DNA from 4 places in the Streptomyces sp. NPDC025833 genome. Region 2 is predicted to be linked to each of the others. Evidence: riboswitches for the same ligand, from Rfam matches in the RefSeq annotation. Region 2 holds a riboswitch; each other region holds the start of a gene.
What was found. Region 2 has a riboswitch for cyclic di-AMP ahead of ACZ4K2_RS31010 (C40 family peptidase). Riboswitches for the same ligand answer to the same signal wherever they lie in the genome.
Positions count from the first base shown of each region.

Region 1 (5,806 bases), on a different contig from region 2:
GGCTCCCTGCTCGCCGCCTGCGCCTGGGACGCGGGCAGCCTGATCGCGTTCCGGACCGTGCAGGGGCTGGGCGGCGGGCTGCTGCAACCGGTCGGCATGGCGATGGGCATGCGGGTCGCGGACCGGGCCCGCATGGGGCGGGCGACGGCCCTGCTGGGGCTGCCCGTCCTGATCGGCCCGGTCGCCGGTCCGGTGCTCGGCGGCTGGCTCGTCGACACCGCGTCCTGGCACTGGATCTTCCTGATCAACCTGCCCGTCGGGGCCCTGGCGCTGCTCCTCGCGGTCCGCCTGCTGCCGGCGGACGCCCCCGCAGCGGGCGGCGCCGCCCCGCCCCGGCTGGACGTCCCCGGCCTGCTGATGCTCTCGCCCGGCCTGGCCCTGCTGCTCTACGGCCTGTCCCGGGGCGGTGAGCACGGCGACCTCGCGGCACCCGGCGCGCTGGTACCGGCGCTCGCCGGGGCCCTCCTCGTCGCGGCCTTCGTCCGGCGGGCGCTCACCGTCCGCGCCCCGCTGCTGGACCTGCGCCTGCTGCGGGACCGCACCTTCGCCGCCGGGGTCGCCACGCTGGCCCCCTTCACCTGCGGCTACTTCGGGTCGATGCTGCTGGGCCCGCTGTACTGGCAGCAGGAGCGGGGCCTGGGCGCGACGGCCGCGGGGCTGCTCGGCGCGCCGGTCGGGCTCGTGGTCGGTGCGACCATGCAGATCGCGGCGCGGCGCGTCGACCGGGTCGCGCCGCGCCGGCTGGTCGCGGCCGGGTGCGCGGTCGGCGCCCTCGGCATGGGCCTGCTGGCCTGGCAGACCGGCACGGAGGGGGTCGCGTCCTGGCGGATCGTCGCCGCGGGCATGGTGCTGGGCGTGGGCGCCGGTACGACGCTGATGCCCGCGATGACCGCCGCCTCCCGGGGCCTGCCGGCGGACCGGCTGCCGGGGGCGAGCACCGCGCTGAGCATCAACGCCCAGCTCGCCGCGTCCACCGGCACGGCCCTGCTGTCGGTGGTGCTGGGCGCGGCCGGGCCGGGCCCGCACGGTTTCCGGCTCGCCTACGCCGTGGCGGCCGCGCTGCTCGCCCTCGGCGTCCTCCCGGCGCTCCGGCTCCCGGCCCACCGGCCGGGCTGAGACGCACCGCCCGGGCCGAGGCCGGGCCGCGCTAGCCCGCCGTCACGCCGGTCAGGTCCGTCAGGTCGGCCAGCGGCAGTGTGTGCCGGGTGTGGAGCACCTTGGCGCGCAGGTAGCGGACGTTGTGCGCCGTGGTGAAGACCCCGGTCGGCACCTGCTCCCGTACGGCCACCCCCAGCGCGCGCAACTGCCCGGCCTTGTCGGGGTTGTTGGACAGCAGGTCCAGCTCCGTGATGCCGAGGGCGGCGAGCATCTGCGCGGCGGCGGTGTAGTCGCGGGCGTCCTCCGGGAGCCCCAGGGCGGTGTTCGCCTCGTAGGTGTCGAGCCCCTCGTCCTGGAGGGCGTAGGCGTCGAGCTTGTTGTACAGGCCGATGCCCCGGCCCTCCTGGCGGAGGTAGAGCAGCACCCCGCCGCGGCCGGCGACGAGCTCGACCGCCTCGCGCAGCTGCGGGCCGCAGTCGCAGCGGGCCGAGCCGAGGACGTCACCGGTCAGGCACTCGGAGTGCAGGCGCACCAGCGGGACCGGCCCGGGGTCGCCGAGGACGACGGCGAGGTGCTCGCGGCCGTCGGCGAGGCCGTGGAAGGTGACGAGTTCGGCGTCGGCGCGGTAACCGTCGGCGAAGCGCAGCGGTACCCGGACGCGGGCGCGCGGGGTGGCGGCGGGGATGTCGGGCATGCGGGTCTCCGGGTTCCGTGCGGAGGAGAGGTGCTTAAGATTTGAAGCACAACCGGAGCGTGACCCTATCCCATGCTTCAAAGTTGAATCAACAGTTCGTCCGGGGCTCATCCGGCCGCCTGGCCGGGGCAGGGGGCCGACCGCCGCCGCCACGGCACGTCCTCGGCGGCGGGGGCGTCCCCGTCGCCCTGCAGCCCGCGCGCGATCCCCGCGAAGATCTCCTCCAACTGCTCCACCTGCTGCGGGGTGATCCGGTCGAACAGCAGGGCGCGCACCGTCTCGACGTGCCCCGGTGCCGTACGCTCCAGAACCGCCGTGCCCGCGTCGGTCAGCACCGCGAGCGAGCCGCGCCTGTCCCGGTCGCAGTTCTCCCGGCGCACCAGGCCGTCCCGCTCCAGCCGGGTCACCGCGTACGTCAGCCGGCTGCGCGTGATCTTCAGCGTCTCGGCCAGGTCGGTCATGCGCAGCCGCCGGCCGGGCGCGTCGGAGAGGTTGGCCAGCACCGAGTAGAACAGGTGCGGCATGCCGCCCTCCTGCTGGAGCTGCCGGTCGATCGCGTCCTCCAGGAGGCGGGAGGCGGCGATGTAGGCGCGCCAGGCGCGCTGCTCCTCGGGGCTGAGCCAGCGGGTCGTCATGCGGCCAGTGTAGGTTTGTTTCAAACTTGAACCAAGCCGGTCACACCGCCCGGTGATCCACCCTTTCCGCCGCCGGCCCCCCGCCGGCCGACCGCTCCCGCGGCCGGCCGCCTCCGGAAGAGAGAGTGCCGATGCCCCTGCCGTACGTGCTGCTGTCCGCCGCCGTCTCCCTCGACGGCTACCTGGACGACACCGGCCCCGAACGGCTCCTGCTGTCCGGCCCGGCCGACTTCGACCGCGTCGACGCGGAGCGGGCCCTCGCCGACGCCGTCCTCGTCGGCGCCGGCACGATCCGTGCCGACGACCCCCGGCTGCTGGTGAACTCCGCCGAGCGGCGCGCTGCCCGGCGCGCGGAGGGCCGGCCGGAGTACCCGCTGAAGGTCGCCGTCACCGGCTCCGGCGACCTCGATCCGGACGCCCGCTTCTGGCACACCGGCGGCGAGAAGGCCGTCTACACGACCGACGGGGGTGCGGAGCGGGCCGCCCGCCGCCTCGGGCACGCCGCCGACGTCGTCCCCCTCGGCCCCGCCCTGGACTGGCGCGCCCTGCTGGAGCACCTGCACGACGTGCGCGGGGTCGGGCGGCTGATGGTCGAGGGCGGCGGCACGGTCCACACCCAGCTCCTGCGGCAGGGGCTCGCCGACGAGCTCCAACTGGTCCTCGCCCCGCTGTTCGTCGGCGACCCCGCGGCGCCCCGGCTGTTCGGGCCGGGCGGCTACCAGGGCGGACGGCTGCGGCTGCTCGACACCCGGCGGATCGAGGACGTCGTCCTGGTCCGCTACGCGCCCACCGCCCCCGGCACGGGCACGGTCCCCGTCGCCGCCGACCGCCACTGGCTGCGCACCGCGTGCCGCCTCGCGGCGCTCTGCCCGCCTTCGGGGACGGCGTTCAGCGTGGGCGCGGTCGTGGTCGCCGCGGACGGCACGGAGCTGGCCCGCGGCCACTCGCGCGAGGGCGGCGACCCCGTGGTGCACGCCGAGGAGGCGGCCCTCGCGAAGATCGACGCGGCGGACCCGCGGCTGGCCGGTGCCACGGTCTACAGCAGTCTCGAACCCTGTGCCCGCCGTGCCTCCCGCCCCGCCCCCTGCGCCGAGCTGATCCTGCGGGCCGGGGTGCGCCGGGTGGTCACCGCCTGGCGCGAACCCGACACGTTCGTGGCCGGCGCCGACGGCACGGGACTCCTGACCGCCGCCGGGGTCCGGGTCGTCGTCCTGCCCGAACTGGAGGCCCTCGCCAAGGCGCCCAACGCCCACCTGCCGGACTGAACGCGAAAACACCCGGGGCCCGGAATCCAATGGATTCCGGGCCCCGGGCCTTCAGTAGCGGGGACAGGATTTGAACCTGCGACCTCTGGGTTATGAGCCCAGCGAGCTACCGAGCTGCTCCACCCCGCGTCGTTGTGTGACCAGCATACGTCATCCGCGGGGCGCTCCGCACATCGGTTTCCCCGGCCCCCGAGAACCGTGACTTTGGGTGACCAGTCGAGCGCCGTACGCATCACCGCTGAGTCACCATCAAAACCGTCGGTGACTACTGAACGCTTCCATGCCGCGGTCAACTCGCCCTTTTTGGCGGAGTAGTGGGTGATGGATCCGTCGCGGAAAACGTCGATGATCAAGCCGGACGGGCTTGGAAAGTCACTGGCGGGTCTATTAACGTTCGATAACGCAGCGCGGTCGTCCCAGCCGTCACCCGAGACGGCTCCGTGCGCATGCGCCTAATCCCGCAAGGGAGCCGGGGAACCACTACTTTGGGGTGAATCACGCGGATACGGCCGTGAACTCGCGGAGTCCACGACCGGTATACGCGCGTAGGAGACCTTCCTGCTCCGAACCCGTCAGCTAACCCGGTAGGCGGAGGAAGGAAAGGAGTACGCCCGCGTGGCGTCCAACCGGCCTGTTCCCGAAGCCCCGTTCACCCCGGCCCAGCGCGAGCCCGACACCTTCGGCTACGGCGCCTACCGCGCCGAGGAGGGGCCCTGGGAGGAATGGAATCCCACCGAGGACTCCGTCACCCCGGTCCGCGGCCGGCACCGCGTCGCCAAGCAGCGCGGCGGCTTCGCGCGCAGCTCCACCGTCCTCGGCGTCGGCGTGATCGCCGCGGTCGGCGCGGGCGGCATGGCGAGCGCCAACACCGGCAAGCCGCCGGTCTCCCTCACCCTGCCCGACCTGCCCTCCGTCGGCTCGCTCCTCGGTGACGAGGCCGAGCAGGCCCCCGAGGCCGTGGCCACCACGCTCAGCACCGTCGCCGTGGACTCCGCCGCCGACGACGCGCGGTCCGGCGACGCCGGCGAGACCCTGCGCAACCGGATCATGGCCCAGGCCGAGCAGCAGCAGGGCCAGGCCGAGAGCAGGGCCACCGCCGCCGCGTTCGCCGCCGCCCGCAAGCAGAGCGCCGACGCGGCCGCCGAAGCGGAGCGGGCCGCCGCCGTCCAGGCCGCCGCCGCGAAGGAGAAGGCGGAGGCCGCCGCCGAGAAGGCCGAGGCCGAGGCGAAGCGGAAGGCGGCGGCGGCGGCCGAGGCGAAGCGGCTGGCGGAGCTGGCCAAGCAGTACGCGCTGCCGACCTCCGCCTACACGCTCACCTCGACGTTCGGCCAGGCCGGTTCGATGTGGTCCTCCGGCCACCACACCGGCCTCGACTTCGCCGCCCCCACGGGCACCCTGATCAAGGCCGTCCACGGCGGCACGATCACCGAGGCGGGCTGGGCCGGGGCCTACGGCTACCGGACGATCCTCACCCTGGACGACGGCACCGAGGTGTGGTTCTGCCACCAGTCCTCGATCAACGTCTCCGCCGGCCAGCGGGTCGCCACCGGCGAGGTCATCGGCCGCGTCGGCGCCACCGGCAACGTCACCGGCCCCCACCTGCACCTGGAGGTCCACCCGGGCGGCCAGCCCTCCGGCATCGACCCGATGGCGTGGCTGCGCGACAAGGGCCTCAACCCCTGATCCGCCTCCTCGGCGAACCCGGCGCCGGCGACGGGATGCGATCGTCCCCCGCCGGCGTTGACGTGACGTATGACGTCACTTCGTGAACTCGGCACTTCCGACCTCGAGGTCTTCCCGCTGTCGCTCGGCGGCAACGTGTTCGGCTGGACCGCCGACGAGCAGGCCTCCTTCGCCGTCCTCGACGCCTACGCGGCGGCGGGCGGCAACTTCATCGACACCGCCGACTCCTACACCGCCTGGATCGAGGGCAACCAGGGCGGCGAGTCGGAGACGATCATCGGCAGGTGGGTCAAGGCGCGCGGCAACCGCGCCGACGTCGTCATCGCGACCAAGGTCGGCCAGCACCCGGACCACCAGGGGCTGTCCGCCGCCACCATCAAGGCGGCCGCCGACGCCTCCCTGCGCCGCCTGGGCACCGACCACATCGACCT
Region 1 covers NZ_JBVHNF010000008.1:20,017-25,822, reverse strand. Annotated here, with positions in the region: gene ACZ4K2_RS15360 (DHA2 family efflux MFS transporter permease subunit) at 1-1,116, shown strand, start outside; gene ACZ4K2_RS15355 (GTP cyclohydrolase II) at 1,148-1,792, opposite strand; gene ACZ4K2_RS15350 (MarR family winged helix-turn-helix transcriptional regulator) at 1,900-2,427, opposite strand; gene ACZ4K2_RS15345 (dihydrofolate reductase family protein) at 2,559-3,692, shown strand; tRNA gene ACZ4K2_RS15340 (tRNA-Met) at 3,748-3,821, opposite strand; cyclic di-AMP (ydaO/yuaA leader) riboswitch at 4,132-4,298, shown strand; gene ACZ4K2_RS15335 (M23 family metallopeptidase) at 4,308-5,375, shown strand; gene ACZ4K2_RS15330 (aldo/keto reductase) at 5,445-5,806, shown strand, end outside.
Region 1: it holds a riboswitch for cyclic di-AMP, as region 2 does, so the genes downstream of both, ACZ4K2_RS15335 (M23 family metallopeptidase) here and ACZ4K2_RS31010 (C40 family peptidase) in region 2, are expected to answer to the same signal.

Region 2 (5,806 bases):
GCACGGCGAGCAGATCGGTACTGGCGGGAACATTCCGAGGCAGAGCTGTCATTGGTGCCTCCTTACGCGCCGTCACCTATCCCGGCGATGTAGTCCAACGATTCCTCGGGGGAAAGGGCGTGGAACTGGAGAGTGCTGAAGGCCTCGGAGTAGGCCACGAGGTCTTCTTTCCGTTCCAGGTAGAGGCTACTCGTCAACTGGTCGAGAACAACTACATCCAGATCAGAAGTGCTCGGAAAAGAGAAGATAACGAAAGGCCCGGTAAGGCCGACATGTGCGCCCGCCGAGAACGGGAGGACCTGGAGCCGAACCTGGGGCAGGCGGGCCGCCTCGATCAGCCGTTCCAACTGGCGGGCCATCACCTCGGGGCCGCCGACCCCGCGGCGCAGCACCGCCTCGTCCAGTACCGCGCTCAGCGCCAGGGGCGGGTCCGAACGCAGCACGTCCTGCCTGGCCAGGCGCACCTCCACCAGCGTGTCCAGGCGGTCCTCGTCCAGGTCGTTGACGGCCGCCCGGGTCACCGCGCGGGCGTACTCGGGGGTCTGGAGCAGGCCGGGCACGACCGTGGTCTCCAGCGTGCGCATCGCGCGGGCCTGCGACTCCAGGCTGATGAAGTCGCGGTACGTGGGAGGCAGTACCCCGCGGTAGGCGTGCCACCAGCGGTGCCGGCCGCCCGTGTCGTCCGACCCCGCCAGCATCAGCAGCAACTCGCGCAGGTGCCCGTCCCGCACCTCGTAGGCGTCGAGCAGTAATCTGAGATCGGCCGGTTTCACACCGCTGGCTCCCGTCTCGATCCGGCTCACCTTCGACTGGTGCCAGCCGACCAGCCGGGCCGCCTCACCGCTCGTGATCCCGGCGCCGGTACGCAGCGTGCGCAGTTCGGCGCCCAGTTTGCGACGGCGCACCGCCGGACCGTTCTGCATGGGTTTCTCCTTACTCCTTCCGGGCCGCCCAAATACGGTTTCACGGCGCACAGTTCACCGCTTCGAGCGACAGATATATGCATATCCAGGTGGATCACCCCCGTGACCGGGCCGGTGATGGCAGTCTGACGGGCAAGCACCAGTCCGGGACCGTACTCGAACTCTCCGCCGTATGTCGGACCGCGGTCCCGTGGGAAAGGGACGACGTCGCCATGGCAGATCATCTGGAAGCATCCGTTACTCTGCCGAGCGATCCCGCCTCGGTCTCCGCCGCCCGTTCCTACGTCGTGGGCACCCTCGTGGAGTGGGGCCTGGCGGCGGACACCGACGTGGCCGACACCGTCCGGCTCATCGTCTCCGAACTCGCCACCAACGCCGTGCAGCACACCCTGGGCCAGTCCCCCACCTTCACGGTCGACATCGCGCTGCACCAGGACGCGCACCTGCGCATCGGTGTCACGGACAGCCATCCCCGGTTCCCGAAGAGACTTCCGGCGGCCGTCCAGCAGGACAACGGCCGCGGCATGGTCATCATCCGCTGCCTGACCGCGGAGTGGGGCGGCAGGCTCCGCATCCGCCCCACCCGGGAGGGCGGCAAGACCGTCTCGATCGAACTCCCCTGGACCATCCCGGCCGCGCCGGTCCCGGCGGGACGGCCGCGGAAACCGTGAAGGGCACGGCGGGGGCCGGGGCGAGGGGCCGGGTGGCGCACGTGAGGTTCGCTCGGGCGATGGACCACGTCATGAACCGGTGATGATGCTCGCGGCGGCCTCCCGGGCGGGGCGGCGGGGGCCCGGGCGGAGCGGGTGAGGCGTGGCCGACCGGCTCGCGCGGGCCTGGGCCGCAGGGCGCCGGCGTCCGTCGCCCACCGGGCCGGCCGGGCCCGTCTCGTCGGCGTCGCGCGAGGGCTCGGCAGGGGCGCCCTGTCCGGGCTGACGGCCTTGGGCGTCGTGCCGCGCGGTGTCCGGGCTTCCCGCGGCTGCCGGCGATGGGGTGGGGCCTGGGGCCGCTCGCCCGTCCAGGGGCTCGGGGAGGGCGCCGGGAGGGCCTGCGGGCCGATGGGCCCGGCCGGGCCCCGCAGGGCTCAGGGGCCGCTGCTGCGCCGCGTGCCCGCGGCAGCGATTGCGCGGCGGCCTCCGGCGTCGTGCCGCGCGGTGTCCGGCCCGTGTGGCTGCCGGCGGTGGGGCAGGGCCCGGGACCGTCCGGTGAGGGCGGTGGACCGTCCAGGGGCCGTGCGGGGGATCGGGGAGGGCCTCGGCGGGGCCGGGGGCCGATGGGGTCGGCCCGGGGCCCCGCCGGTCACCGGTGTCGTCGGCGCCGTTCACGCTGATCGGGTGCGCCGGTGCCGGGCCGCCCACGGGCTCCGGGCGGGTACCGGAACGGCGCCTACGGCCCGGGCGCGGCCCCGCTGCTGGAGCCGCTCCCCGGGCCGGGGCCGGGTCAGCTGACCCGGCCGTACCAGACGCTCTTCGTCCAGATCTTCTGGAGGCGCACCACGTCCCCCGTCTTGGGCGCGTGCCAGATCTTTCCGCGGCCGGCGTAGATGCCGACGTGGTAGACGCTGGAGCCCGAGTGGAAGAAGACCAGGTCGCCCGCCTTGCGGTTGCCGGCGGAGATGTGGTGGGTCCTGTTGTACTGCTGGGCGGCGGTGCGCGGCAGTGTCTTGCCCGCCTTCTTGAACGAGTAGAGCGTCAGCCCCGAGCAGTCGAACCTGCGCGGCCCGCTGGCCCCCCACGAGTACGGGGCACCCTTCTTCGACGCCGCGACGTTGAGCGCCTTCGAGGCGATGGTGGCGGCCGAGGCGTCGCCGGCCAGGCCGGGCACCGCGATCGAGCCGCCCACGGCGGCGATGGTCAGGGCCGAGGCCGTGCCGGCCCGGGCCATCAGCGACGGGACACGATTGAGCGCAGTCATGCGCAACCCTTCGTCAGCCGCCTGTGAAGGATGACCTGTCGGATTCGGGCTGGCGAAGTTGCCCGGCCGTGTTGCCACGGCTTCACCCCAAGGGCTGCTCGGAGCGTCGGCCCGACCGTGCGAACAGTCGGACATCCGTTCCGGCGACCCGTCTTGCTCGGGTCCTCCACTCCTGCCGATCCACTTCCGTCGACCGGTCATCCGGGCGGCGGCAGGATTCGGCGTCCGCCCGGACCGCCCCGCCGCGGTGGCGGGGGCTTGTCGTCAGACACGGATCTTGACTCACGACAGTCCGAAAATCCCAACGGAATCGGGGATTTGTGGGGTTACTCACCACTCACCCTTTCGGGTGGACACTGCTCCGTTCGAGCACCCGTCAGAACCCGTACGTGGCCCCGGACCTGGGAAGAAATGCCCCGGAACGAGGCCTCGACCGGTGCCCCGCGCAACTCGGGAGCCCGCGAAGGGGACCGAGATGTACACCGGTCGGGCGTACGTCGTTCGGGCCGTTTCGCAGCCGGTCCGAACGGCGCGTGTCGACGCGGGGGTCCGGGCCGGCCGCACGGGCGTCCGCCTCAGCCGCCGCCGTCCGGCGGGAGCGCGACGCGAGCGGTCCGGCGGTCGCCGTCCAGCACCCGCAGCGCCCGTGCCAGCGTGCCCCCGTCCAGCTCCGTCTCGCCCCGCCGGTGCATCAGTTCCAGCGCGTCCCTCAGCTCCGCGGCCTTGCGGACGAGGGCCTGGGCCGCCCGCAGGCCGCCGTAGGTGTCCCCGTGCCGGGCGGGATTGATGCGGCCCAGCAGGTCGGCCGCCTCCAGGTATCGGTCGATCAACTCGCCCTCGGCCCGGGTCAGGGCGGGCAGCGGCGGCAGCTCCGGCAGCACGGGCGGCTCACCTCGCGCCCGGTGCGCCGGGCGTGTCCCGGCGGCTGGGCACGATGCCGTCCACCAGGCCGTACGCGAGGGCCCCGGGGGCGTCCAGGATCAGGTCGCGCTCCAGGTCCTCGTGCACCTGCCCGGCCGTGCGCCCCGTGTGCCGGGAGAGCATCCCCTCCAGCGCCGTCCGCATCCGGGACAGTTCCCCGGCCCGGAGGAGGAGGTCGTCGGGCTGCCCGCGCACCGGTTCCGGCAGGGCCGGCTGTGCGAGCACGACGCGGGCGCCCGGCAGGGCGAACCGCTTGCCCGGGGCGCCGGCCGCGACCAGCACCGCGGCCGGGCCGGCCGCCTGCCCGAGGCAGTAGGTCGCCACGTCGCAGCTCACGTACCGCATCGTGTCGTAGACCGTCGTCATGGCGTCGAACGAACCGCCCGGGGCGTTGACGTACAGCGTGATGTCCCGGTCCGGAGCGGCGTGTTCCAGGGAATGAGCTGGGCGGTCGCATCGCTCGCCGCCGCGTCGTCGACCGGGGTGCCGAGGAAGACGATCCGGTCCTCGAAGAGCTTCGCGTACGGATCGAGGGTGCGCACGGCGGCCCCCGTGCGCTCGGTGAACTCGGGCAGGACGTGGCGGGCGGACGGTCGGGTCATGGGCATGGACATGCGCCGAACAGGTCGTCAGTTCCGTTTCACGGATGGGGGGAGAGCGGTTCAGTCCCGCGCGAACGGCAGCGTTTCGGGATCGCCGCGGAGCACCGCAGGCCGGACGCCCCCTAGCCGCTCGTCTCTGGGGGAGCCCATCGGAGGGTCATGCGCCGCCCAAACTCTGGTTAACGTCGTTGAAACTTGCACGCTCCAGTCTGCCGATCACCGCCACCAGGTGTTTTTCTGCCCGGATTGAGGTCGTACCGGGGATTTGTCTGTGTGTTACACCTATCCCCGTCGCGGTGGCTGCGGCACCCGGATCCCGCACGGTCCGGAGCGAGAACTGTGAGGTGGGACGTGCAACTGACCCCGCACGAACAAGAGCGGCTGCTCATTCACGTGGCGGCTGACGTCGCGGAGAAACGACGGGCCCGCGGGCTCCGGCTCAATCACCCCGAAGCGGTCGCCCTCATCACGTCGCACATCCTGGAGGGCGCGCGGGACGGCCGTACCGTCGCCGAGCTGATGGCCTCCGGCCGCAAGATCCTGACCAGGGACGACGTCATGGACGGGGTGTCGGAGATGATCCACGACGTCCAGGTCGAGGCCACCTTCCCGGACGGCACCAAGCTCGTCACCGTCCACGAGCCGATCATCTGAGGGCGCGCACCATGATTCCCGGAGAGTTCCTCTTCGCCGACGACCCCGTCGCCCTCAACGCCGGTCGCGAGGTCACCCGTCTGACCGTACTGAACGCCGCCGACCGCCCCGTGCAGGTCGGTTCCCACTACCACTTCGCCGAAGCCAACCCCGGCCTGGAGTTCGACCGCGCCGCCGCCCGCGGCAGGCGGCTGAACGTCGCCGCCGGCACCGCCGTGCGCTTCGAGCCCGGCATCCCCGTGGAGATCGAACTCGTGCCGCTGACCGGCGCCCGGATCGTGCCCGGCCTGCGCGGCGAGACCGGAGGTGCCCTCGATGCCTGAGATCTCCCGCGGCGCGTACGCCGACCTGTTCGGGCCCACCGCCGGCGACCGCATCCGGCTCGCCGACACCGACCTGCTGATCGAGATCGAGGAGGACCGCTCCGCGGGCCCCGGCGGCTCCGGCGACGAGGCCGTCTTCGGCGGCGGCAAGGTCATCCGCGAGTCCATGGGCCAGTCCCGGGCCACCCGGGCCGAGGGCACCCCCGACACCGTGATCACCGGCGCCGTCGTCGTCGACCACTGGGGCATCGTCAAGGCCGACGTCGGCATCCGCGACGGCCGGATCACCGCCCTCGGCAAGGCCGGCAACCCCGACACCATGGACGGCGTCCACCCCGACCTGGTCATCGGCCCCGAGACGGAGATCATCGCGGGCAACGGGCGCATCCTGACCGCGGGCGCCATCGACGCCCACGTCCACTTCATCTGCCCCCAGGTCGCCGACGAGGCACTGGCCTCCGGCATCACC
Region 2 covers NZ_JBVHNF010000020.1:111,922-117,727, forward strand. Annotated here, with positions in the region: gene ACZ4K2_RS30995 (DUF397 domain-containing protein) at 1-52, opposite strand, end outside; gene ACZ4K2_RS31000 (helix-turn-helix domain-containing protein) at 63-923, opposite strand; gene ACZ4K2_RS31005 (ATP-binding protein) at 1,136-1,594, shown strand; gene ACZ4K2_RS31010 (C40 family peptidase) at 2,364-2,837, opposite strand; cyclic di-AMP (ydaO/yuaA leader) riboswitch at 2,842-3,061, opposite strand; gene ACZ4K2_RS31015 (hypothetical protein) at 3,413-3,718, opposite strand; partial or broken gene ACZ4K2_RS31020 (ATP-dependent Clp protease proteolytic subunit) at 3,726-4,360, opposite strand; gene ACZ4K2_RS31025 (urease subunit gamma) at 4,712-5,014, shown strand; gene ACZ4K2_RS31030 (urease subunit beta) at 5,026-5,337, shown strand; gene ACZ4K2_RS31035 (urease subunit alpha) at 5,330-5,806, shown strand, end outside.

Region 3 (5,806 bases), on a different contig from region 2:
CGGCGCGGTGGACCACCGCGTCGCACAGTTCCACCAGCGCTGCCTTGGCGTCGCACTCGCGCAGCGGGGCCAGTACGGCCCGCGCCTCCTGCGCGTAGCGGACCGTGTCCCGGCGGGCCTGCTCCAGCGCGGGGTGCGCGCGCAGGCCGGCCAGCGCCTCGGCGAGCCGGGCGTCGTCGGTGAGATCGGAGGCCAGCAGTTCGCACAGCGCGACGTCCTCGGCCAGCCCCAGCTTGGCCGCCCGCTCGCGCAGCCGGAGCACCGGCAGGGTCGGGATGCCCTCGCGCAGGTCGGTGCCCGGGGTCTTGCCGGACTCGTGGGAGTCGGAGGCGATGTCCAGTACGTCGTCCGCGAGCTGGAAGGCGACCCCGAGCCGCTCGCCGTACTGGGTGAGCACGTCGACGACCGTCTCGTCGGCGCCGGACATCATCGCGCCGAACCGGCAGGCCACCGCCACCAGGGAGCCCGTCTTGCCGGCGAGCACGTCCAGGTAGTGCTCGACCGGGTCACGCCCGTCCGAGGGACCCGCGGTCTCCAGGATCTGGCCGGTGACCAGCCGTTCGAACGCCAAGGCCTGCACCCGGACCGCCTCCGGGCCGAGGTCGGCGAGGATCTGGGAGGCGCGGGCGAAGAGGAAGTCCCCGGTGAGGACCGCGACGGAGTTGCCCCAGCGCGCGTTGGCGCTGTCCACGCCGCGGCGGACGGCCGCCTCGTCCATGACGTCGTCGTGGTAGAGCGTCGCCAGGTGGGTCAGCTCCACGACCACCGCCGACGGCACGATGCCCGGCGCGTAGGGGTCGCCGAACTGGGCCGCGAGCATCACCAGCAGTGGCCGGAATCGTTTCCCGCCCGCACGGACCAAGTGCTGCGCGGCCTCCGTGATGAACGGGACCTCGCTCTTGGTGGCATCGAGCAAGCCTTCCTCGACAGCCGTCAATCCGGCCTGGACATCGGCTTCCAGAGCCTGGTCCCGCACGCTCAGCCCGAACGGCCCGACGACGGTCACGAGGGGTCTCCTGTCTGCTGGTGTCTGCTGGCGATTACACGGTTTGTCGATAGGTCGCTGCCATCACTCAAGTCAGCGTATCCGGTCCTGTTTCGATCACCGATAGCGCCCACCGGTCCAGCCTGGGCGGTATCGGACCAGGACCGGCATGGTTTTGATCACATAGTAAGAACGGACATTTACCGACTTAACAGTAATCCGGGCACTGTGTCGCCACCTCTCCGCACCCTTTTCGGCCCACCGGCCCCTGTCGATCGACGCGAGACCGGTGAGCGTCGCGCCGCGGATTCCATCACCACGCGGACTTCGGGCCCGAATCCCACTCATCCCTCATGTCTGAATTAGCGTATTTTGCTATTTCGTGAGTTGGGTCACTCTCCCCGTCGTCACGGACGGCCCGCCGAAACCCCTCCATCTTCGCGCCCCGTAAGCGAGTTGAGGGTTGGCGATCGCAAAGGATCAAGCACCCCATACGCTGTCGATCAAGGTCAAATCGCACGTTGTGTGAAACCGGCCCTTGTTCCCGGCATGTGCTCTCGCATACGTTCCGGGCCGTCGGGCGGACGCCGAATCCTGCCGCCGCCCGCATACCCATCCACGAACTCATTCGCACGGCAGGAGCGGGGGACCCAGGTAAGTCGCCGGTCCGGACGGCATTCGCCGCCCGGGACGGCTCGGGGTGAAGCCGTGCCTCCTTCGGGGCACGGCCGGGCACCTCCCCGCCCGAACCCGACAGCTCACCTCGCAGGCGCCGGAGAGGAACACCGCCATGCCTGCAGCCGTTCAGCCCCGCCGTACCCGGAACACCCGCCTCGTCCGCACCCTGGCCGCCGCCGGCACCGGTGCCGCCGTCCTCGCCCTGCCGGTCGTCGGCGCGACCAGCGCCTCCGCCGCCCCCACCGGCACCACGACGGCCGTGTCCGCCGGGTACACGAACAACCTCGACGGCTGGATCCGCCAGTCGCTCGCGATCATGGCCGAGAAGCGCATCCCGGGCACCTACAACGGCATCTACCGCAACGTCATGCGGGAGTCGTCGGGCAACCCCTCGGCCATCAACCTCTGGGACTCCAACGCCGCCAAGGGCATCCCGTCCAAGGGACTGCTCCAGGTCATCGACCCGACGTTCAACGCGTACCACGTCGCCGGAACGTCCTTCAACATCTACGACCCGGTCGCGAACATCACCGCCGCCTGCAACTACGCGGCCGCCCGGTACGGCTCGATCGACAACGTGTCCAGCGCGTACTGACGGCCGGCGGGCCGGCCTGACGGGAGCTACCGGAAGGCCGGCCGGTCGGACGGGAACAGTCTTTCGAGGACGACGGCGATGCCGTCGTCCTCGTTGGACAAGGTGACCTCGTCGGCCACCGCCTTGAGTTCGGGGTGCGCGTTGGCCATGGCGACACCCCGCCCGGCCCAGTCGAACATCGGGACGTCGTTGGGCATGTCGCCGAAGGCCAGCGCCCGTTCCGCGCCGATCCCGAGCCGCTCGGCGGCCAGGGCGAGCCCGGTCGCCTTCGTCACCCCGCTCGGTTGCAGCTCCACGGTGCCCGGCCCCGACATGGTGACCGTGGCCAGCGAATCCACCACCGAGCGCGCCACGGCCGCCAGCTCGTCGTCGGACAGGACGGCGTGCCGCAGCAGGACCTTGCTGATGGGGCGGCGCCACAGGTCGTCGCGGCGGCCGACCCGCACCGCGGGCAGCGACGGGTGGGGCATCCGGTAGCCGGGCTCGATGAGGGTGAGCCCGTCCACGCCGTCCTGGTCGACCGCCGCGTAGACCTGCCCCACCTCCGCCTCGATCTTGCCGAGCGCGGCCTCCGCCAGCCCCCGGTCCAGCCGGACGGACCACACCAGGCGGTCCGTCCCGGCGTCGTAGACCTGCGCCCCCTGACCGCACACCGCCGGCCCCGTGCAGCCGAGGGCCGCGAGGAGCGGCCGCACCCGGGGAGCCGGCCGCCCGGTCACCACCAGGTGCCGGGCACCGGCGCGCGCCACCCGCGCGAGCGCGGCGAGCGACCGGTCGGAGACGGTGTCGTCGCCGCGCAGCAGCGTCCCGTCCAGGTCGGTGGCGATCAGTGCATATGCCGGGGAGGGGTCCATGATCAGAGAATACGGACACCTCGCCCGGCCGACTCACCGGTCTTTCCCCATACTTACGTGCTGTTCGCCCCCAAGTGCCCCTCGGCCGAGCCCCGATGACGACCAGTTCCGCGTGCGGAAGGGGGAATCGGCCGGGAGCCGCCGCGCGGGCGACCTGCCGAGGACAGCGGGAGGCACTGCCCAAGACACGTGGGACAGCCGTAACGTGTGCCGCGACCACATGGAACGCACTGCCATGCATGGCCCCGGATGAGAGTGAGGCAGCACCCCATGCCCCCCTTCGACGTCCCCGAGGATGATCCCTTCGGCCCGCACAACCTCCCCTACGGCGTGTTCACGCCCTCCGGCGGCACGGAGCGGAGGATCGGCGTCCGACTCGGGAACCACGTCCTCGACGCGGGCGCCACGGCCGCGGCGCTCGGCTCGCCCCACCGGGAGCTGCTCGCCCGGCCGACCCTCAACCCGCTGCTGGCGGCCGGCCGCACCACCTGGTCGGAGGTGCGCGGCGCCGTCACGTCCTGGGTCACCGACCCGGCGCACCGCGAGACGGTGGAGCCGTTCTTCCACCCCCTGTCCGAGGTGGCCCTCCACCTGCCCTTCGAAGTGGCGGACTACGTCGACTTCTACGCCTCGGAGCACCACGCCCGCAACGTCGGCCAGATCTTCCGCCCCGACGCCGAGGACTCCCTCACCCCCAACTGGAAGCACCTGCCGATCGGTTACCACGGCCGCTCCGGCACCGTGGTCGTCTCGGGCACGGACGTCGTACGGCCCTCCGGGCAGCGCAAGGGACCGGCCGACCCCGCACCCGTCTTCGGTCCGTCGGTCCGGCTCGACATCGAGGCCGAGGTCGGCTTCGTCGTGGGCGTGCCGTCGCGGCTGGGCAGCCCGGTCGCGCTGGACGGCTTCCGGGACCACGTCTTCGGGCTGTGCCTGCTGAACGACTGGTCAGCGCGGGACGTCCAGGCCTGGGAGTACGTCCCCCTGGGCCCGTTCCTCGGCAAGTCCTTCGCCACGTCGGTGTCGGCGTGGATCACCCCGCTGGAGGCGCTGGAGCACGCGCGCGTGGCGCCCCCCGAGCGCACGCACCCGCTGCTGCCCTACCTGGACGACTCGGCGGCCGGCGCCGAGCCCGGCGGCTACGACCTGCGCATCTCCGTGGCCGTCAACGGTCACGTGGTCTCCGAGCCGCCCTTCTCCACGATGTACTGGACGGCCGCCCAGCAACTCGCCCACATGACGGTGAACGGCGCCTCGCTGCGCACGGGCGACCTGTACGGCTCGGGCACCGTGAGCGGGCCGGCCGAAGGGCAGCGCGGCTCGCTGCTGGAGCTGACCTGGAACGGCCGCGAGCCCCTGGAACTCCCCGACGGCAAGCGCGCGTTCCTGGAGGACGGTGACGTGGTGACGCTGTCGGCGTGGGCACCGGGCCCGGACGGCCGCCGGGTGGGGCTGAGCGAGGTCACCGGACGGGTCGTGGCCGGCTGAGCCGCGGCACGGCGGGCCCGCGTCGCGGCACGTGACCGGCACGCCCGCCGCCGGCACCTTCCCGTGCCCGCCGCCCGCCGCCCGCTGCGGGCGGCGGGCACGGGTCCGCCCTCCCGGCCTCGCGCGAGCGACGCGGCGAACGCCGCCGCCGACCGTGTGACCGGCGGCCGGTGACCGTGTGACCGGTGGCCGCCGCCGAGCGGCGGTTTCCGGGTGGCCGCCACCGACCGACGGTTTCCGGGTGGCCGCCACCGACCGGCGGCTTCCGGGTGGCCGTCGCCGACCGGCGGATTCCGGTGGCCGTCGCCGGACGGCGGTCCCCCCTTCGGGTCACGCGCCCGCGCACGCGTGGCCGGTCGGGGCGGATCACCGCGGACACCTGCCTCCGGCCGCCCGACTTCGCCATACTGGCAGGGACACGCACTCCGTGCGGCCCACGGCCGCACCCCGCGTGCCCGGCACCACCGACACCCGCACGCCTTTCCGACGAGGAACCGGAGCCCCGGCATGACCGTCTGCCTGCTCCTGCTGAGCGTCGTCGCCCTGACGGCCGCGGTACCGGCACCACGCGCGCTGACCCGGGCGGCCTGGACCGAGCGGGAACCCGTGGTCGCGCTCTGGGTGTGGCAATGCCTGATCGCCACCGTGCTGCTGTGCTGCCTGACCGCACTGGTCCTGGGTGCGGCGGCCGTCTTCCACACGGTCCGCGACCGCGTGTTCGCGCCCGCGCCGCCCGCCGTGACCGCCGCCTACGACCTGTCCACCGCGCCGGTGTGGGCGGCCGCGCTGACGGTGCTGCTGGCCTGCGGGGCCGCCTGGACGACGGCGATGCTGGCCCGGGAACTCGTCGAGGCCCGCCGCCGCAGGGGCCGGGCACGGGCGCAACTGCGTGAACGCGCCCCCGAGCTGCCGGCCGGACTGCCCGCGGCGCGCGGGCCGATGCTGGTGCTGGAGGACGAGTACCCGGACGCCTGGTGGATGCCCGGGCACCCGCCGCAGCTCGTCGTCACCACGGGGGCGCTGCACCGGCTGACCGATCCGCAACTGGACGCCGTCCTCACCCACGAGCGCGGGCACGCCCGCGCCCGCCACGACTGGCTGCTGCACCTGTCCACCGCACTCGCCACCGGCTTCCCGCGCCTGCCGCTGTTCGCCCATTTCTGCGACCAGACGCACCGCCTGGTCGAGCTGGCCGCCGACGACACG
Region 3 covers NZ_JBVHNF010000007.1:113,290-119,095, reverse strand. Annotated here, with positions in the region: gene ACZ4K2_RS13925 (polyprenyl synthetase family protein) at 1-1,006, opposite strand, end outside; cyclic di-AMP (ydaO/yuaA leader) riboswitch at 1,599-1,770, shown strand; gene ACZ4K2_RS13920 (transglycosylase SLT domain-containing protein) at 1,776-2,258, shown strand; gene ACZ4K2_RS13915 (HAD family hydrolase) at 2,285-3,112, opposite strand; gene fahA (fumarylacetoacetase) at 3,383-4,600, shown strand; gene ACZ4K2_RS13905 (M56 family metallopeptidase) at 5,108-5,806, shown strand, end outside.
Region 3: it holds a riboswitch for cyclic di-AMP, as region 2 does, so the genes downstream of both, ACZ4K2_RS13920 (transglycosylase SLT domain-containing protein) here and ACZ4K2_RS31010 (C40 family peptidase) in region 2, are expected to answer to the same signal.

Region 4 (5,806 bases), on a different contig from region 2:
GCGGCGGCGAGTCCTCCCGGCTGTACAACCGGCTGGTGCGCCGCGACCGCACGGCCGTCGCCGCCGGCTTCGGCCTGCTGCGCCTGGCCGGCGCGCCCTCCATGGGCTGGCTGGACGTGAAGACCTCCGGTGACGTCGAGGTGCCGGTCATCGAGACCGCCATCGACGAGGAGCTGGCCCGGTTCGCCGAGGAGGGCCCCACGCCCGAGGAGATGGAGCGGGCCCAGGCGCAGCTCGAGCGCGAGTGGCTGGACCGGCTCGGCACGGTGGCCGGCCGCGCCGACGAACTGTGCCGGTACGCCGTCCTGTTCGGCGACCCGCAGCTCGCCCTGACCGCGGTGAAGCGCGTCCTCGAGGTCACCCCGGAGGAGGTCCGGGAGATCGCCGCGGCGCGCCTGCGGCCCGACAACCGCGCGGTCCTCGTCTACGAGCCGAAGTCCCCGGAGTCCGCCGAGGACGCCGGGGTCCCCGACGACCCGGAGCGGGAAGCCACCGTAGAGGCGGGCCGCGACGAGACCGAGAACGAGGAGACGGCCAAGTGACCGAGCTCGCCACCATGGAGTTCCACCCCCAGCCGCAGCCGGGCGAGGCCAGGCCGTGGGCGTTCCCGGCCCCCGAGCGCGGCACGCTGGACAACGGCCTGACGGTGCTGCGCTGCCACCGCCCCGGCCAGCAGGTCGTGGCCGTCGAGGTGCTGCTGGACGCCCCCCTGGACGCCGAACCGGCCGGCCTGGACGGCGTCGCCACGATCATGGCGCGGGCCTTCTCGGAGGGCACCGACCGGCACTCCGCCGAGGAGTTCGCCGCGGAACTGGAGCGCGCGGGGGCCACCCTCGACGCACACGCCGACCACCCCGGCGTCCGGCTCAGCCTGGAGGTCCCGGCCTCCCGGCTGGCCAAGGGCCTCGGCCTGCTGGCCGACGCGCTGCGCGCGCCCGCCTTCGCCGAGAGCGAGGTCGAGCGGCTGGTGCGCAACCGCCTGGACGAGATCCCGCACGAGCTGGCCAACCCCGCCCGCCGGGCCGCCAAGGAGCTGTCCAAGGAGCTGTTCCCGGCCGCCTCGCGCATGTCGCGTCCGCGCCAGGGCACCGAGGAGACGGTCGAGAAGGTCGACGCGGCGGCCGTGCGCGCGTTCTACGACCGCCACGTGCGGCCCGCCACGGCCACCGCGGTGGTCGTCGGCGACCTCACCGGCATCGACCTCGACGCCCTGCTCGGCGAGACGCTGGGCGCCTGGACCGGCACCCCGGGCGAGCCCCGTCCGGTGCCCCCGGTGACCGCCGAGGACACCGGGCGCGTGGTCATCGTGGACCGGCCCGGCGCCGTCCAGACGCAGCTCCTCATCGGCCGGGTCGGCCCCGACCGGCACGACCGCGTGTGGCCCGCCCAGGTGCTCGGCACGTACTGCCTCGGCGGCACGCTCACCTCGCGCCTGGACCGCGTGCTGCGCGAGGAGAAGGGCTACACCTACGGCGTGCGGTCCTTCGGCCAGGTCCTGCGGTCCGCGCCGGACGGCACGGGCGCCTCGATGCTCGCCATCAGCGGCTCCGTGGACACCCCCAACACGGGCCCGGCGCTGGACGACCTGTGGAAGGTGCTGCGCACCGTCGCGGCGGAGGGCCTGACCGACGCCGAGCGGGACGTCGCCGTGCAGAACCTCGTCGGTGTGGCGCCGCTCAAGTACGAGACGGCGCTGGCCGTCGCGAGCACGCTGGCCGACCAGGTCGAGCAGCACCTGCCCGACGACTTCCAGGCGACGCTGTACCGGCAGCTGGCCGCCACGGGCACGGTGGAGGCCACCGCGGCCGTGGTGAACGCCTTCCCGGTGGACCGCCTGGTGACGGTCCTCGTCGGTGACGCCGCGCAGATCAAGGCGCCGGTGGAGGCGCTCGGCATCGGTGAGGTGACCGTGGTCGCGGCCGAGTGACGGACCGTGCGCGAGGGGCCCTGACGACCTACGGTCCGTCAGGGCCCCTGCCGTTCCACTCGCTTCCCCAGATGCCCGTTTTGGGGCGGAGGTTGCCTGTCTGCCCTGTGGGATGCGCTACAAAAGGCCGGATCTGTTTGAGGATCGAAAGCACGCCCGCTTAGCGTCTTCCAGGCTGTCCGTCAGGCAGTGCGCCGCACCCGCGGCACCGGACAGCCATCGCCGAGTCCCCGTAGGCGCGAGCCAGGGGAGCCGGGGACCCACCGTCCCTGGGGTGAATCGGGCGCCCGCGCGGAAGCGAGGGGGCCCGTAGGAGACCTTCCTGCTCCGAACCCGTCAGCTAACCCGGTAGGCGAGAGGGAAGGAAAGGACCAGTCACTTCATGGCGTTCACGCGCGCCACCGGGAAGCACCGCAAGCCCGGCCGGGTCAAGCGGACGACCGCTCAGGCGGCCGGCATCGCGGCCCTCACCACCACCGGTGTGATCGGCACCCTCGCCGCCTCCCCGGCGCATGCCGCGGCGAACCCCGCGGAGCAGACCGGCCTCCTTCCGGTCCTCGCCGCGAGCGACGACGTGGCCGAGCAGATCGACGCGCAGGCCGCCGCCCAGCAGCAGGCCGCCGACGAGCAGGCGGCCGAGGAGGCCGCGGCGAAGGCGGCCGCCGAGCGGGCCGAGGAGATCCGCGCGGCCGAGGCCCGTGCCGCCCGCGCGGCCGAGCGCAAGCGGCTGAACACCTTTGTCGCCCCCGTCGCGCAGTCCTACGTCTCGACGGCCTACCAGGCCGGCAGCTCCCTGTGGTCCTCCGGTTCGCACACCGGCATCGATTTCCACGCGGCCAGCGGCACCACCGTCCACGCGGTGGGTTCCGGCACGGTCGTCTCCACGGGCTGGGGCGGCGCGTACGGCAACCAGGTCGTCATCCGGATGGCCGACGGCCTGTACACCCAGTACGGGCACCTGTCCTCGATCGGTGTCACGGCGGGCCAGCAGGTCGTCCCGGGCCAGCAGATCGGCCTCTCCGGCGCCACCGGCAACGTCACCGGCCCGCACCTGCACTTCGAGGCGCGGACCGGCCCCGACTACGGCTCCGACATCGACCCCGTCGCCTACCTCCGCAACCACGGCGTGCACATCTGACCCGCGCGCGGCACACGGACATGGCGCAGGCCCCGGCTCACCGAGCCGGGGCCTGCGCCATGTCCGCACCGGGCCGGGAGCGCCGGAAAGGGCGGTCCGGCCGGCCGGAGAACGCGGGAGCCGCGCCGCCCGGTACGGACGGCGCGGCTCCCGGTGCTGCTCAGACGGTCTCGGGCAGCTCGTCCAGGCCCTCGGAGACCAGCTTGGCCAGACGGTCCAGGGCGGCGTCCGCGCCCTCGGCCTCGGAGGCGAGGACGATCTCCTCGCCACCCTTCGCGCCCAGGCCCAGGACGGCCAGCATGGAGGCCGCGTTGACGGGGTCGCCCCCGGCCTTGGCGATCGTCACCGGGACGCCGGTGGCCGTGGCGGCTCGGACGAAGAGGGAGGCGGGGCGGGCGTGGAGACCCTCGGCCCAGCCGACGTTGACGCGGCGCTCAGCCATGTGATGCTGCCCTTCAGTGCTCAGGTTGTCTAGACCAGTTTCCCACATCGTGAAGCGTGCCCGGGCCGGATCTCCGGACCGGCCCGGTGTGCCGTACGGCGGCCCCGGCCCGGCCGCCCGCCGGGCCCGGCACGGTTCGCGCCGCACACCGGCGCGCGCCGTACTCTGGGGCCCATGCAGACCTCGGCGGACCGGCAGGACCGGCACCAGTACCCCGCCCACTGGGAGGCGGACGTGGTGCTGCGCGACGGCGGCACCGCACGCATCAGGCCCATCACGGCCGACGACGCCGACCGCCTCGTCAGTTTCTACGAACAGGTCTCGGACGAGTCGAAGTACTACCGCTTCTTCGCACCGTACCCACGGCTCTCCGCCAAGGACGTTCACCGCTTCACACACCACGACTTCGTGGACCGGGTGGGGCTCGCCGCCACCATCGGCGGCGAGTTCATCGCCACCGTACGCTACGACCGCATAGGCGCCGACGGCATGCCCGCCTCCGCACCCGCGGACGAGGCTGAGGTCGCCTTCCTGGTCCAGGACGCCCACCACGGCCGGGGAGTCGCCTCCGCCCTGCTGGAGCACATCGCCGCCGTCGCGCGCGAGCGCGGCATCCGCCGCTTCGCCGCCGAGGTGCTGCCCGCCAACACCAAGATGATCAAGGTGTTCACGGACGCGGGCTACACCCAGAAACGCAGCTTCGAGGACGGCGTCGTCCGGCTGGAGTTCGACCTCGAACCCACCGACCGCTCCCTCGCCGTGCAGCGCGCCCGGGAGCAGCGCGCCGAGGCCCGCTCGGTGCGGCGGCTGCTCGCGCCCGGCTCCGTCGCGGTCGTCGGCGTCGGGCGCGCCCCGGGCGGAGTGGGCCGCGGCGTCCTCGGCAACATCCGCGACGCCGGCTACGCGGGCCGGCTGCACGCCGTGAACCAGGCCTTCCCGGCGGACCTGCGGGAGATCGACGGGGTGCCCGCACACCGCTCGGTGCGGGAGATCGACGGGCCCGTGGACCTCGCCGTCGTCGCCGTACCGGCCGCCCACGTGCCCGCCGTGGTCGCCGAGTGCGGTGAGCACGGCGTCCAGGGCCTGGTCGTACTCTCCGCCGGATACGCCGAGAGCGGGCCCGAGGGCCGTGAACGGCAGCGGGCGCTCGTGCGGGCCACGCGCGCGTACGGCATGCGGCTCATCGGCCCGAACGCCTTCGGCGTGATCAACACCGCTCCCGGCGTCCGGCTGAACGCGTCCCTCGCCCCGCAGCCGCCCCGCCCCGGCCGCATAGGCATGTTCGCCCAGTCCGGCGCGATCGGCATCGCCCTGCTGTCCCGGCTGCACCGGCGCGGCGGCGGGGTGACGGGGGTCACCGGCGTGTCGACCTTCGTGTCCGCCGGCAACCGCGCCGACGTCTCCGGCAACGACGTCCTCCAGTACTGGTACGACGACCCCGAGACCGACGTCGTCCTCATGTACCTGGAGTCCATCGGCAACCCCCGCAAGTTCACCCGCCTCGCCCGGCGGACGGCCGCGGCGAAACCGCTGGTGGTCGTGCAGGGCACCGGCGCGGCACCGCAGGGCCACACCGTACGGGCCACCCGGCTGCCCTACGCGACCGTCTCCGCGCTGCTCGGGCAGGCCGGCGTCATCCGGGTCGACACGATCACCGAACTGGTCGACGCCGGGCTGCTGCTCGCCCGGCAGCCGCTGCCCGCCGGGCCGCGCGTCGCGATCCTCGGCAACTCGGAGTCGCTGGGCGTGCTGACGTACGACCGGTGCGTCGCCGAGGGGCTGCGGCCGGCGCGGCCGGTCGACCTGACGACCGGGGCGACGGCGGAGGACTTCCACCGGGCGCTGGCCGGCGCGCTCGCCGACGACACCAACGACGCGGTCGTCGTCACGGCGATCCCCGCGATCGGCGAGACGTCCCCGGGAGACGCGGAGCTGGCGCAGGCGCTGCGGTCGGCCGCGGCCGCGGCGCCGGGGAAGCCGGTGCTGGTGGTGCACGTGGAGCTCGGCGGGCTGGCGGAGGCGCTGTCGGCCGCGGCCAGCACGGCGCCCCGGGCGGCCGGCGACGCGCGCCCCGCGGAGCTGCCGCTCACCACCGTGCGCCCGCCGGGCGACTCCCCGCCGGAGGGCACCCACCTCATCCCCGCCTACCCCGCCGCCGAACGCGCCGTACGCGCCCTCTCCGAAGCCGTGCGGTACGCGCAGTGGCGGCGGGAGGCGAGCGACCCCGGGAAGGTGCCGGAGTACGACGACATCGACGAGAAGGGGGCCGCCCGGCTGATCCGGGCGCTGCCGGAGCGGG
Region 4 covers NZ_JBVHNF010000014.1:118,658-124,463, forward strand. Annotated here, with positions in the region: gene ACZ4K2_RS25160 (M16 family metallopeptidase) at 1-542, shown strand, start outside; gene ACZ4K2_RS25165 (M16 family metallopeptidase) at 539-1,927, shown strand; cyclic di-AMP (ydaO/yuaA leader) riboswitch at 2,138-2,297, shown strand; gene ACZ4K2_RS25170 (M23 family metallopeptidase) at 2,310-3,065, shown strand; gene ACZ4K2_RS25175 (HPr family phosphocarrier protein) at 3,226-3,507, opposite strand; gene ACZ4K2_RS25180 (bifunctional acetate--CoA ligase family protein/GNAT family N-acetyltransferase) at 3,682-5,806, shown strand, end outside.
Region 4: it holds a riboswitch for cyclic di-AMP, as region 2 does, so the genes downstream of both, ACZ4K2_RS25170 (M23 family metallopeptidase) here and ACZ4K2_RS31010 (C40 family peptidase) in region 2, are expected to answer to the same signal.